One region of the Lysinibacillus capsici genome, then DNA from elsewhere that is predicted to be linked to it. Evidence: riboswitches for the same ligand, from Rfam matches in the RefSeq annotation. Region 1 holds a riboswitch; the other holds the start of a gene.
The links. Region 1 has a riboswitch for S-adenosylmethionine ahead of LCP48_RS02300 (O-acetylhomoserine aminocarboxypropyltransferase/cysteine synthase family protein). Riboswitches for the same ligand answer to the same signal wherever they lie in the genome.
Positions count from the first base shown of each region.

Region 1 (7,457 bases):
AAACACAGGTATAAGTGCTGAGGCTAAGCTAGTTGCGCTTGCAAAGCCTAAATGAATCAAAATGTTAAATAAAGTTACGAGTGCGATGGTTGCTAGTAAAGGCATAGTATCTAGCCCGAGTGAACCAAAAACTTTATCTGATAACCATGCAGCACCTTGCGTATTTAGTAAAATGGTTCCTAACATAATGCCTACCGCAAAGACGATAATTGTTCCCCATGGAATATGAGGCTCAACTTCCTTCCACGAATACACACCGATTTTAGGCATTAATAGAATTGCGATAGCAATAATTGTGACTGTTGTCGTATCAAATGGATGTAGTTTTCCTTCAGTTGCCCAGAAAAATAGTAAAACTACGGATGTAATGATTAAACGAATTTCAGGAGCCTTTAATGGGCCAAGCTCTGCAAGCTGTTTTTTGATGACCTCTTTACCACCTTCGATATTGCTAGTCTCAGGTTTAATTAAAGCAATCATAATGAAAAATAAAAAGATCGACATAATAATTGAGAAGGGGGCGGCATAAAGTAGCCAAGCACCCCATGAAATATCCACATTAAATTGCTCTTGGATAAAGTTTAAAGCCACCATATTTTGAGCTGCTGCAGTCTTAATACCGATATTCCAAATGGAAACTGCTTGTACCGAAGTAATAACTAATAAGGCAGCAAGCCGACTATCACGTGGTAAACCAAAAGCTGCCACCATTCCAAGTAATATCGGTACTACTGCGCCAGCTCGTGCTGTAGCAGAGGGTACAAAAAATGCGAGGACGATAGAGACTAAAATAGCGCCAAATACGATAGCTTTTGTTTTCGTTCCTACCAATGAAAGAATCCAAAGAGCAAGTCGTTTATGTAGATTAGTAATTTGCATTGCTGCCGCTAGAAAAAGAGCTGCTGCTACTAAAGCAACGGCAGAATTACTAAAGCCGCTTAAAGATAATTTTAATGCGCTAGCTGTTCCTAGCTCTGTAGTTGGATCCTCCATTGACGGAGCGAGTCCTAGTAAAACAGTTACTAGTGCAATGATCATGGCCGAGCTCACAGGATATGAAACGGCCTCTGTAACCCAAAGGATGACTGCAAAAGCTAAAATGGCTAAAGCTCGTTGCCCAGCTATAGGTAAATCACCATTATTAGGTAAAAAGGTAATAATGATTAGTAACGCGAATGCCAAGCCAATCCACAGTGGCTTTAAATTAAGTTTTGTAGCTGCTTGCTTTGGGGAAGACATATTTTCTCATCCTTTCTACAATAAAAATGACGATTATTATCCATAACATCGGCCTGTATAATGTTTTATTAAGATAAGAATATGTTGATTTTATTGTAGAAAAAAATCTATGTGAAAATTGTGTTTTTTACAGCAATATGAGTAGATAAAGAGAAAATACATGGTCACAAAGAATACAAAAATATCCATGAAATATTATTTCTTTTTCTTAAAGGCAGAAGTTACTTTAGGCTCTGTGCCATTGGCTAATCGTTTAATATTTTCAAAGTGCAGGATGATGGCTATGCCAAAAAGAAGAAGAGCTATAATGGTTGGGCCAATGCCAGGAATCCATAAATAAGTTGCTGTACAAAACACGAGATAAAATTCTAGAACACCAACAATTAAATAATTTGTTGCAAAGGATAAAATAACAAATAAAATAAGTGCAAATAAACCAATCTTCCAATCAACAGCAAGTAAAATACCAATGATGGAGGCAGTTCCTTTCCCGCCATTGAAGCCCATGTAGAAGGGGAAATTATGACCTAAAATAACCCCAGCAGCCATAATATAAGTAAGCAGCCAAATTTGTTCTTCTGTTAAATGAATGGCGTCAGCTAGATAAAAATGCGCACCTATAATAGCCACAACACCTTTGCCTATATCGATGAGGGCTACTAAAACGCCATATTTCCAGCCAAGGGAAAGAGTAGCATTAGAGGCACCAGCATTACCGTGGCCTGCCTTTTTTAAATCAACCCCCGATAAAAATTGAGCCACTTTAGAGCCGTGAATACAGCCTATTAAATAGCCAATCATAAGAAAAATGATCACGGCCTTTACCATAAAAATACTCCTCTCAAAATTTTTTTTTTAAAATAGTGTATGCGTTCATATTACGTATAAGAGCAGACAGAAGTTTCGGAAAAAATAAAATTTACATGTTGACAGAAAAAAACTCTATGTTTATACTGTGTAACAACGATGGAAATTGAATCTCATACTCTTATCAAGAGCGGCGGAGGGATAGGCCCTATGATGCCCGGCAACCAGTAAGCAATGAGCTTACTAAGGTGCTAATTCCTACAGATTCTTACTTGGATCTGGCAGATAAGGGGAGGAAAACTTGCAACCGCAACCCTCTTCTTAGCTGAAGAGGGTTTTTGTTTTCTACAGAAAAATCCTCCTCATCTCCGGTACCATCGTAAAAAAATAACCATTTGGAGGTACACAATGACAAATTTTAAACCAGAAACATTGCTGTTGCATGGTGGTCAAGAGCCAGACCCAGTGACGGGTTCTCGCACAGTTCCAGTCTATCGCTCAACTGCTTTCGTATTTAAAGATACTGCTCATGCGCAACGTCTTTTTGCCTTAGAGGAAGCAGGGAATATTTACACACGAATTACCAATCCAACAGTTGATGTGTTTGAAAAACGTGTGGCTTTATTGGAAGGTGGAACAGCAGCAGTAGCACTTTCATCTGGTGCAGCAGCTATCGCATTTTCCATTTTAAATCTAGCTGGAGCTGGTGATGAGATAGTAGCAGCTAGTTCTTTATATGGTGGTACGTATAATTTATTTGCTAACACATTACCAAACTACGGTATTAAAACAATTTTTGTAGATGAAACAAATCCAGAGAATTTCAATGCGGCGATTACTGATAAAACAAAAGCGGTCTTTGCAGAGGTTTATGGTAATCCAAGCTTAAAGGTTTTAGATATTGAAGCAGTAGCTAAAATCGCACATGATAATGGTCTACCATTAATTATTGACAGCACGTTTGCTTCTCCTTATGGTTCTACACCTATTGAATACGGCGCAGATGTTGTAGTTCATTCTGCAACTAAATGGATAGGAGGTCATGGTACAACTTTAGGGGGCGTTGTTGTAGACGCTGGTAAGTTTGATTGGACTAGCGGTCGATTCCCTGGTTTTACTGAACCAGATGCCTCTTACCATGGGCTACGTTATGGAATTGATACAGCTTCTGCAGCCTTTGCTACAAAGCTACGTGTACAATTATTACGTGATTTTGGTCCAACATTAAGTGCTGATGCTGCCTTTAATTTATTGCAAGGGTTAGAAACACTTCATCTGCGTATCCCTAAACACAATGAAAATGCATTGGCAGTGGCTGAGTATTTACAAAACCACCCATCTGTGGAGTATGTAAATTATAATGGCCTAGAAGATTTTCCGACACATGAGTTAGCAAAAAAATATTTAAGAAATGGCTTCGGTTCAGTGCTTACATTTGGCATCAAGGGTGGACGAGAAGCTGGGCGAAAGCTTATCGATAGCGTGAAATTATTTTCACATGTAGCAAATGTAGGTGATGCAAAGTCATTAATTATTCATCCAGCTTCCACTACTCATCAGCAACTATCAGCAGAAGAATTAGTTCAAGCTGGTGTAACCGAGTCGCTCATTCGCTTATCCATCGGTTTAGAGGCAGTAGAGGATATTATTGCTGATTTAGATCAAGCCATTACACAGGCTACAACAACTGAACAAACAGTAGAAGCTTAAAGTTTAAAGCAAATGGAAAATGTTGTGACGTTAACGTATTTTCTCATTCGATTAGCCTCATTTGGCAATGCGTTAAACGTTGCTACATCAATCTATTACTGCACCCGTTAATTATCAGAACCTTATAAAAAATAATACCAAGTAATTTTATATGTATTATTGACTTTGTTAAATCCATGTTATATACTAGGAAATAAGTTAACAGTACGAAAATTTTTAAAAAAAGGTAAATGTTTTCATAAGTGCTCCCCCACTTTTGAATATATAGAAGAGTAGTTGCCTAGCCAGTGACTACTCTTCCCAAAAACTGATGATAAAGGAGTGTTTAAAATGGGTAACATCTATAGTGCGCAAAACATTGTATCCTATCTAATATATGAGCTAAATGAAGGGCATGTATTTGTCAACAATAAATCCATTCAACACCTTCTTACATCAGTCGAAAGAAAATGGCAGGAAGTATTTGGTCATACAGCATTTCAAGAACGTGTTTTTACTGAAGAAGACTTTACTGTTAAGGAAGTATTTGAGGCATATGAACAGTATGGTGTGAGCCATATCTCACTTCCTGCGACAGAGTTTTACTTGAAGTATGGTACATTTCAATTAGTGGAACGTACGTATGCAATACCAAATTTTACAGAAGAAGAGATTAGTCTTGTTCAACAAGCTTTAGCACAATACCGTTATCAATTGCTTTCAAAAGCAAGTTAAAACCCCCTCATATTTTTAAGCTCATTCTCTGCTGCTACAGGGAATGAGTTTTTTCTTTAAAGGGATTGTAATGAGTGTCTGAGCATACATATATATAATAGAAGAAAGACATTCATATATTGAAATGTAAATAGTCAATATTTGTTCAAATCTTATAGAATGATTAATAAAACGTATAATAAAGGGAATGAAACCGATTTCTTTTGCACATCTAGAGAAAACAAATGTCCTTCCTAGAAAGATTTTTCTTGTGCAAAGTGTGTATTTGCGTTACAATTTTCTTTAAGTTAAATTTTGAATTATTTGAATTTGTATGTGTACTAACACATATATAAATAGCGAAACTCATACAAAGAGAGTTGTTGGCTAAAGACTGCGGTGGGTGTCAAATTGTCATGACACAACCCCATGGAGAGTTAGCTTTAATGAAACTGCGGAATGTAAGTTGGAGGGAATAATAAGAATGGCAACTATAAAGGCAGCGATTTTAGGATTTGGAACGGTAGGTCAGGGGATTTACCATATTTTAAATGAAAAACGAGAAGAACTAAAAAATAAATTAGGTATTGAATTAGAGGTAGCGAAGATTTTAGTGACAGATGCTAGTCGTGAACGTGTACCAGGCACAGCAAATTTGATGACAACAAGTATGGATGAAGTCTTAGCAGAGCCAGGTATGCAGGTAGTGTTTGAAGCAATTGTGAACGAAGAACCTGCATACAGTTATTTAAAGCGAGCGGTGGAACATAAGTGTCATGTTATTACTGCCAATAAAGTGATGTTTGCCAAAAGAGGTTTGGAGTTGCAGGATCTTGCAAAAGCAAATGGCGTTTTTGTAGGCTATGAGGCTACTACTGCTGGTGGCGTACCTGTTATAAAAACAATGAAAAATATCTTACTTGTAAATGATGTAAGTCGTATACAAGGTGTCTTAAATGGCACATGTAATTATATTTTAACAAAAATGCGTGCACAGGGCTGGTCGTTCGAAACAGCTTTAAAAGAGGCACAAGGCTTAGGTTACGCCGAAGCAGATCCATATAATGATATATCTGGGCAGGATGCATTTAAAAAATTAATGATATTAAGTGCCTTAGCTTTTGGTGAGCAGCCTGACTGGTCAGATGTAGAGGTAATTGGGATCGATAGTATCTCTGCTGAACAAGTTCATGAGGCATGTGAAAAGGGTCTACGTTACCGTCATGTAGCTGAAGTGGAAAAACTAGCTGACGGTAAGATTATTGCAAAAGTAGGTCCTCAACTAGTTGATAAAGAGCATCCACTTTATCCAGTCGATGATGTGTTCAATGCGGTGGCATTAGAGACTAACTATATTGGTACACTAACATTAATCGGTCCTGGAGCAGGGATGTATCCAACAGCGAGTGTCATGGTAGAAGATTATGCTGAAATCATTGGGAAAAGAGCAGGATTTGTTGTGACAATCTAATAAAAGCTTTAAAAAAGGCCCGCCATTCAACAATGTTCAATTGTATGAATGGTGGGCTTTTAGTCTTCATCTTTGACGTCTATGTCCTCTGGAATAGGAGTAGCACGCCAAATTTCAATTTCCTCTTTTATACGTTCCAATTGTTTAAAATAAGTGCTGAATTGTCCACTATTGATTAAAATTTGTTGGCCATCGTAAACAGAACGGATGCGTCCTTCGTAAATTAGACGCATTACTTGATCCTCAGGCATACCAAGATCTATAGCTGTCTCTTCAATTGATTTGTACATACGATTCGCTCCTTTTACTGCTTTTATTATAACGTCCATTCATGAGAAAACATACTATTGGAATTAAAAGAAAAGTAAAAATGATAATTGTTTGATTTTGGATAAATATGTATGATTAGTATGGATAAAGATGTGAAGCGGGGATGAGTTGATAAATGCTAAATTCATTGTTTGTATTACTAGCAGCTATTCTATGGGGAATGACAGGTACTGCCCAAACATATTTGGATCAAGGGGTATCTCCAATAGCAGTGGCCATGGTTCGTTCTGCAATTGGTGGCAGTTTATTATTAGTTATTACGATTATAATGAGGAAAATTAACTTTTTAAGGTGGTCATGGAAATGGACAATTTTAGCTGCGGCTAGTATTGCGCTTTTCCAAGGTCTTTTCTTCTCATCCATTCGCCTAACAGGTATAGCCATTGGAACTGTTGCTACTATTGGTAGTGCACCAGTGTTTTCTGGTGTTTTAGAGTGGCTAGTATGGAAAACACGTCCCACAGCGGTATGGGGACTTGCTACATTGATGGCCATTATCGGATGTCTTTTATTGTTTATGAATAATGGAGAGGATTCTGTTCACGTTGGCGGTTTCATATTAGCGCTTTGTGCAGGTTTATCCTTTGCATTTTACACAAACATAAGTAAAAAATTAATGGCACAAGAAGAGGCATTACCCGCAGTTGCTATGACATTCTCCATTTGCGCTTTGTTTTTACTGCCGTTTTCTTTACAAGGTGGATTTTCCTGGTTAGTAAATGTGCACAACTTATGGACAATGTTATTTATGGGGATTATGTGTACAAGCGTAGCGTATTTCCTGTTTTTAAGTGGACTACAAAAAATTAGTTCATCCTCAGCTGTAACACTTTCATTAGCAGAACCCTTGACTGCTGCAATTCTTGGTGTGTTTTTAGTTGGAGAACACTTAAGTGTAGTTTCCTGGCTTGGAGTAGCGATGCTTTTAGGTGGCATTGTTGTTTTAACATTGGGTGGGAGAAAAAAGCTAAAACCTTAAGAAATTCTTCATTTTTATAATAGCTGGTTTTTAAGATTTAGAAGATACACTTATATTTGAGAGCGAGGTGTATATCATGACGAAATTAACAGTTCTTGTTACAGATGACGATCAAGATATTCGTGATGGTATTGAAATCTATTTAAAAAATGAAGGCTATCATGTCATTAAAGCAGCAGATGGCTTAGACGCATTAAAAAAGCTAGAGAACAATGAAGTACATTTAAT
Region 1 is NZ_CP084108.1:464,758-472,214, forward strand. Features, by position in the region: gene LCP48_RS02290 (DASS family sodium-coupled anion symporter) at 1-1,239, opposite strand, end outside; gene LCP48_RS02295 (glycerol-3-phosphate acyltransferase) at 1,435-2,067, opposite strand; SAM riboswitch class I at 2,225-2,338, shown strand; gene LCP48_RS02300 (O-acetylhomoserine aminocarboxypropyltransferase/cysteine synthase family protein) at 2,455-3,756, shown strand; gene LCP48_RS02305 (hypothetical protein) at 4,087-4,470, shown strand; gene LCP48_RS02310 (homoserine dehydrogenase) at 4,934-5,920, shown strand; gene LCP48_RS02315 (MerR family transcriptional regulator) at 5,980-6,210, opposite strand; gene LCP48_RS02320 (DMT family transporter) at 6,366-7,229, shown strand; gene LCP48_RS02325 (response regulator transcription factor) at 7,306-7,457, shown strand, end outside.

Region 2 (7,457 bases), 1.5 Mb from region 1:
AAAAGACAGCACCAGGTCCTCCCATTCCAATTGCTGTCGCAGTACCAGCAATATTACCTGTGCCTACACGTCCTGATAATGCGATAGACATTGCTTGGAAAGAGGATATTCCCTTTTCCGATTTCTCCCCTTTAAACATTAAAACAAACATATCTTTAATGTGCCTTACCTGTAGGAACCTTGTGATAATTGAGAAAAATAACCCAATCAATAAGATACCATAAATAAACCATGGTCCCCATAAAATACCATTCAACTTCTCCACAATTACATCCATTTTACCCCTCCAATTTAAAATACCTTACTTTAGTTCATTATAGTATTACACTTTTCAGAAAATTACAATATTATTTTTGAGTAACAATATTTAAGTAAGTAACCTAGTAAATGGAAGGGTATAAACCTATTTAATTATATAACCAATTCTTCGAAGAGCATTATTAATAAAGTCTCGTGTATACATAAAAATCTCTTCGCGCTCTCCCTCATGAAATAAATTATGATAACAATTTGCCCATTCTTTAAACTGAAATTCTGTGAATTCCTGTTGATGAAGCCAATTTCGGGTGTGGCGAGTGTCCGTAATTTTATCCTTCTCAGCTGTCATAATGAGCATAGGCATATTTGGCATTTCACCTTTAGGCAGCATCACTAAATTTTTCATCATCTGCTGAAGCTCTCGGTACCATTTCACAGAAACAACCGACATGAGCGGTACCTCATCTTTCATTTCTTCTCTGCCTTCAACACTACGCGTTAATTTCTCTAATGTAATATCATGTGTTAGTTTCACATTGGCTGTTAACGCACTTAGACTTGTTAAAGCATTTGTTAATTTACCTGGTAATAGCTTTAGTTGCAACCAAGGTGATGTTAAAATAATGCCTGCACATTCATATTGTCTCTTTTGCAGTGTATGGAGGATTAATGTTGCACCTAGTCCATGACCTATTACAAAGGTTGGTAAATTATATGAAAAAGCATTCTCAATCAGGTTTCTTGTATACTTATTGTACAATTTGAAGTCTTCATCATGGACTCGAGCAAACCTTGCATTACCCCCATGATTCGGTAAATCCCCCATGACTATGTGGAAGCCTTCTAATCTTAATTTTTCTATCAGCCATGCATACCAACGGTGATTTTCATAAGCACCATGAAGAATAGCAATCACAGCTTTTGCTTGTCCATCAGCTTCCCATTTCCACATTTACATAGTCCTCCTAAAAAATAATTACACTTTGATTATATCGAAATAAATAGCATATTTTAATTTTATATTTCCATAAAGTTGCGTATTTGATACGATAATACTACATTATAGAAAGAAAAGAGGCGATTTTCATGATTTATCCATTTAAAGATAAAACGCCAAAGATCGATCCGTCTGTTTTCATTGCTGATTACGCAACTGTTACGGGCGACGTAACAATTGGCGCCGAAACAACCATTTGGTTTAATACGGTTATTCGTGGTGATGTTTCCCCAACGATTATCGGTAAACGTGTCAGTATTCAAGATCTTTGCTGTTTACACCAAAGCCCAAAATATCCGCTCATTATTGAAGATGAGGTAACAGTTGGACACCAAGTCACTTTACATAGTTGTACAATTCGCAAAAATGCCTTAATTGGTATGGGATCCATTATTTTAGACGGAGCTGAGATTGGAGAAGGTGCATTTATTGGGGCAGGAAGCCTAGTACCTCCTGGTAAAGTCATTCCTCCAAATAGTCTAGCATTAGGTCGTCCAGCAAAAGTTGTCCGAGAATTAAATGCTGAGGATAAAGAGGATATGGAACGCATCGTACGAGAATACGCAGAAAAGGGTCAATATTATAAATCAATTCAGAAATAAATAATCTACACAAAAAAATTAATACCAACGAAAAAATCCCTCGCGTTTTCGTGTACCGAATACGTTCACGAATCCTAGCGAGGTATTTTTTATAAAAAAACAAAAGGAGCAATATTGCTCCTTTGTTTATTAATACATTAGAATAATTTTTTAATGACTTCATTACTTTAGTTCAATAGTTTATAAACGTGCTTTTTCTCGTAACGCGTCTGCTTTATCAATTTGCTCCCATGGTACATTTAAATCTGTACGACCAAAATGTCCATACGCAGCAGTTTGTTTATAAATTGGACGACGAAGATCAAGCATTTTAATGATACCCGCTGGGCGTAAATCGAATAGCTCGCGTACCCATTCAACGATCTCGCTTTCTTTCACTCTACCTGTTCCAAATGTATCGACAGCAATCGAAACAGGCTGCGCAACGCCAATCGCATAGGCAAGTTGCACTTCAGCACGCTCTGCTAAGCCAGCTGCTACGATGTTTTTCGCTACATAACGTGCTGCATATGCCGCTGAACGGTCTACCTTGGTTGCATCCTTACCTGAGAAGGCACCACCACCGTGACGTGCATAACCACCGTATGTATCAACAATGATTTTACGTCCTGTTAATCCAGCATCACCTTTTGGTCCACCAATTACAAAACGGCCAGTTGGATTGATAAAGTATTTCGTATTAGCATCTAATAATTCACTTGGTACAACTGGTGCAATAACAAATTCTTTTAAATCTGCTTGAATTTGTTCAAGTGTTGCTTCTTCATCATGCTGTGTTGAAATAACAATTGTATCCACGCGAACCGGTACATTATTGTCATCATATTCTATCGTTACTTGCGTTTTACCATCAGGACGTAAATAGGCAAGTTCACCGGATTTACGTACTTCTGTTAAACGGCGTGCTAATTTGTGTGCCAAGCTAATTGGTAATGGCATTAGCTCTGGTGTTTCATTACATGCATAGCCAAACATTAAGCCTTGGTCACCAGCACCAATTGCTTCAATATCTGCATCTGTCATAGAGCCTTCACGTGCCTCTAATGCCTGATCAACACCTTGAGCAATATCAGGTGATTGTTCACCAATAGCCACAAGCACCGCTAAGTTCTCAGCATCAAAGCCATATTTACCTCGTGTATAACCAATTTCAGCTACAGTGTCACGAACAATACCTTTAATATCTACATAAGTAGAAGTTGTAATTTCTCCTGCTACTAATACTAATCCTGTTGTTACAGTTGTTTCACACGCTACACGTGCATTTGGATCTTCTGCTAAAATAGCATCTAAAATGGCATCCGAGATTTGGTCACAAATCTTATCTGGATGTCCTTCTGTTACACTCTCTGATGTAAACAGTCGACGGTTTGTCATTTGGTTTTCCTCCTAAATACTCTTACAATAAGTAGTTGTGTATGAATACGGTACTCATTACCCATGTCAAGTCCGCTCCTAAGGATTGAACTCTCAAGCCGTTACTGCTGCTTTTAACACGAGGATTTCGAAAGATCCGTCATTATAATAAGGAAAGAACTACATATACTTACCTTTACATTAATTTTTAACAATAAAAAAATCCTTTTCTCACGTTACTTTACATGAGGAAAGGAATAATGACTGCGTAACCTTTCACTCTTATCGTTCAAGGGATGTTCCCTTGCATCAGGTTGGCACCAACGCATGTCGTGAAATAGTTCATGCAGGTTGCCGGGTTTCACAGGGCCTGACCCTCCACCAGCTCGGGATAAGAGTATCCGTTCAATCTCATGTTACTGAAAAGGTCGAACGTTGTCAAATATTTTCTTATGTATTACTGTATAGAAAGGAAAGAACTTATTACACAAAAACTTTTCATACTTGGATGATGATGTAAATAGAAGCAAATTAATCCCTACAACATACCTAGCTACTTGTGGTAACATATGTGTGGCTCAATTTTCATGCCTAATTACAGTAGGATTGATGGTATTCTCCTCGAAAAACATTATTTTTTGTCAGTTTATTGAAAAGTGGTAAAAACTCTAAAATAATTTCTTAATTAGTATAGATTATTTAAGCAATTGTGTTATACTATTTTTGAAATTAAGAAAAAATCCCTCTAAATCAAGGGAATACTATAAAAAAGGATGGTATTTAATCGATGAATTCAGTAGAAATTGCAAACGAACTGAAGGAATTATTAAACGGCGGTAACATTAATGTTCAACTTTCAGTACCACAATTAGCAGAAAAAGCTACATCTCGTGGTGAAGCAATGTTAACAGTAGATGGCGCAGTTCGTGCAGAAACTGGCAAATACACTGGTCGTTCACCTAAAGATAAATATACGGTAGAAGAAGAAAGCACAAAAGATCAAATTGACTGGGGTAAAGTAAACCAACCAATTTCTTCTGAAGTGTTCGATAACCTATATGTAAAAGTAATAAAATATTTAAAAGAACGTGACGAGTTATTTGTATTCAAAGGCTTTGCAGGTGCTGACAAAGATTCACAATTAAGCATTCAAGTTATTAATGAATACGCATGGCACAATCTTTTTGCTCATCAATTATTTATCCGTCCAACAGCAGATGAATTAGCTTCTCATGTTGCTGACTTCACTGTCATCTCAGCTCCTAACTTTAAAGCAGATCCTGCGGTTGATGGCACTGCTTCTGAAACATTCATCATCGTATCACTTGAAAAGAAAATTATTTTAATTGGTGGTACAGAATATGCTGGTGAAATGAAAAAATCTATCTTTGGTATCATGAACTACTTATTACCACAACAAGGTATTCTTTCAATGCACTGCTCAGCAAACGTTGGTGAAGCTGGCGATGTGGCGTTATTCTTCGGTCTATCTGGTACTGGTAAAACGACGTTATCAGCTGATCCTGATCGTAAGCTAATCGGTGACGATGAACACGGTTGGTCTGATAATGGTGTGTTCAACATTGAGGGTGGTTGCTATGCAAAAACAATCAACCTTTCTGCTGAAAAAGAACCAGAAATCTACAATGCAATCCGCTTCGGCTCTGTATTAGAAAACGTAGCTGTTGATCCAGAAACTCGTATTTGTGACTATGACGATGGTTCACTAACAGAAAATACACGTGTAGCTTATCCAATCCAATACATCGAAAATATCGTTGATCCTTCTGTTGCAGGTCATCCAAAAACAATCATCTTCCTAACAGCTGATGCATTTGGCGTGTTACCTCCAATCAGTAAATTAACAAAAGAACAAGCAATGTATCACTTCCTAAGTGGGTTCACTTCTAAACTTGCTGGAACTGAACGTGGTGTGACTGAGCCAGAACCAGTATTCTCTACTTGCTTCGGTTCTCCATTCCTTCCGCTTCCTGCAACAGTATACGCAGAAATGTTAGGTCAAAAAATTGACGAGCACGGTGCACAGGTATACTTAGTAAACACTGGTTGGACTGGTGGCGAATATGGCACAGGTAGCCGTATGAAACTTTCTTACACACGTACAATGGTCCGTGCAGCAATCGATGGTAAATTAGCAGATGTTGAAACAACACAAGATGCTGTGTTTGGTTTACACATTCCAACAGCAGTTGAAGGAGTACCTTCAGAAGTGTTAAATCCTCGTGAAGCTTGGGCAGATAAAGCTGCATACGATGCAAAAGCTGCTGAGCTTGCAGGCTTATTCAACGAAAACTTCAAGAAATTCTCAAACGTTTCTGAAGCCATCACTGCACTTGGTGGCCCATTAAAGTAACGTCTATATAAAAGACAAAGGGAACAAATTATTCGTTCCCTTTGTCTTTTTGTTTTCTCTACGCTTTATTGTTGTTTCATCCACTTGCAAAGAGCACGGACAGTTTCACGATTTTTTGCTGGTGGATATTGATGTGCATAGTGAAGATCATACCAAGTTTCGAATGATTTATTTGCTTCCTCTAAAAAAAATGCCAATTGTCTGGCATGTTCAATATCCACATTTTCATCACGATAGCCATGAATGATAAGAACGGGAGCTGTTATTCGCTCTATCTCAAAAAGAGGTGTTCTTGCATCATATGCTTCTGGTACACGATTAGGTGTTCCTCCAATAACGCGCTTCATCATCCTTCGCATATCTGTACGTTCCCAATAGGTGGCCGTTGCATCAGAAACACCTGCCCATGTTACAACAGAAGTAATATCCCTTCTTAAAATGGCTGTCCACAGAGCCATAATACCACCTCGTGAAAAACCAAAAACATGGATATTGTCATTGCAGAATTGTTTGAGTACATCTACGGCATAGACCGCATCGTAACGGTCTGCCCCTGCAAACTCGTCACGACCCTCTCCCCCACGATTCCCACGATAATATGGGGCAAATACGATAAAGCCCTGCGCCGCAAATTGTGCAATACGAGAGGGTCTTACCATCCCAATGCTTTGCATGCCGCCTCTTAAATATAAAAAGCCATCATATGTACCCTCTGTCTTTGGCTCTGCTAATAGTCCTTTTATACGTAAGCCTTGTGAAAGATAGGTTATTTCCGTTAAACTTATAGCTGGATTTGGTGAAGGATAGGGGCGTTTTTCGATAATATCACCATTGTGTGTCACGATGTTTCAGCTCCTCCAGCATTTTCTTCATCCCATCATCCTTCATGTGAAAACTCAAGTTAGGATGCTGAACAAATTCTTCATCGGTTAACCAAAGCATGCCTGACGTTTCTAAATCAAATTCTATATCCTCTTGCGCTAAAAATTGTGCAGTGAAAACGGTTTTACAAAAAACGATTTCATCATACACTGCATACTCTGCAAACCATTGAAGATTTTTCACATGAACACCCGTCTCTTCAAAAACTTCTCGAATCGCCGCCTCCTCTAATGTTTCGCCTTCTTCTAATTTCCCCCCTGGCACTTCTACACCACGTCGTTTATGGACAGTACATAACCATTTATTTTCATACTTTAAAAGGACAAGGACGTGTTTAGGTTCTACTTTAAATTCGCCTCTTGTAAAACTCAAATCTACTTGTAGGCCATGTAAATCTGTAAATGTTAACATCTCTTCACCCTCACGTTCTTTCTTGTTGCAAAACAAAAGTAACTTTCTTCATCATTACTTCTATTTTATGGACAGAATTTAATCATCATTCCTATTCCTATCTATATTAACTATATTGTAAACCTACAATGACAAGCAACCCTAAGCTACAGTCTTATAAAGCATGAAAAAAGCGTGCTTCATAGGAAGACACGCTTTTCTTTAAATTACTTGCTGACCGTCAAAATAGACGATAGGACTTTTCACAACACAATCAATATGAACATCTGACGCATTGGCTCCACCAAATGGCGCATTACTACCAAAAGCGATATGGATGGTCCCATACACCTTCTCATCCTCTAATACATTGCCACATAGGATAGCACTTTTATTGGCTCCGATGCCAAACTCAGCAATAACTCTACCATTGCCTTCACCAAGTAATGCCAGTAGTCGTGGACCATCAGGACCGATTGCTTCTTCTAAGCGACCATTCTTTATTTTTAATAATAATGGCTCTTTTAAGACACCAATATTAGCAATAGAGCCATCTACTAAAATCTCTCCATTCGCAGATGTTTCTATTGGTGCAATA
Region 2 is NZ_CP084108.1:3,607,910-3,615,366, forward strand. Features, by position in the region: gene LCP48_RS17685 (alanine/glycine:cation symporter family protein) at 1-277, opposite strand, end outside; gene LCP48_RS17690 (alpha/beta hydrolase) at 404-1,210, opposite strand; gene LCP48_RS17695 (gamma carbonic anhydrase) at 1,345-1,857, shown strand; gene metK (methionine adenosyltransferase) at 2,038-3,234, opposite strand; SAM riboswitch class I at 3,493-3,611, opposite strand; gene pckA (phosphoenolpyruvate carboxykinase (ATP)) at 4,001-5,587, shown strand; gene LCP48_RS17710 (alpha/beta hydrolase family protein) at 5,653-6,429, opposite strand; gene LCP48_RS17715 (NUDIX domain-containing protein) at 6,413-6,880, opposite strand; gene LCP48_RS17720 (aminopeptidase) at 7,082-7,457, opposite strand, start outside.
Region 2: another riboswitch for S-adenosylmethionine. It lies ahead of metK (methionine adenosyltransferase); the one in region 1 lies ahead of LCP48_RS02300 (O-acetylhomoserine aminocarboxypropyltransferase/cysteine synthase family protein).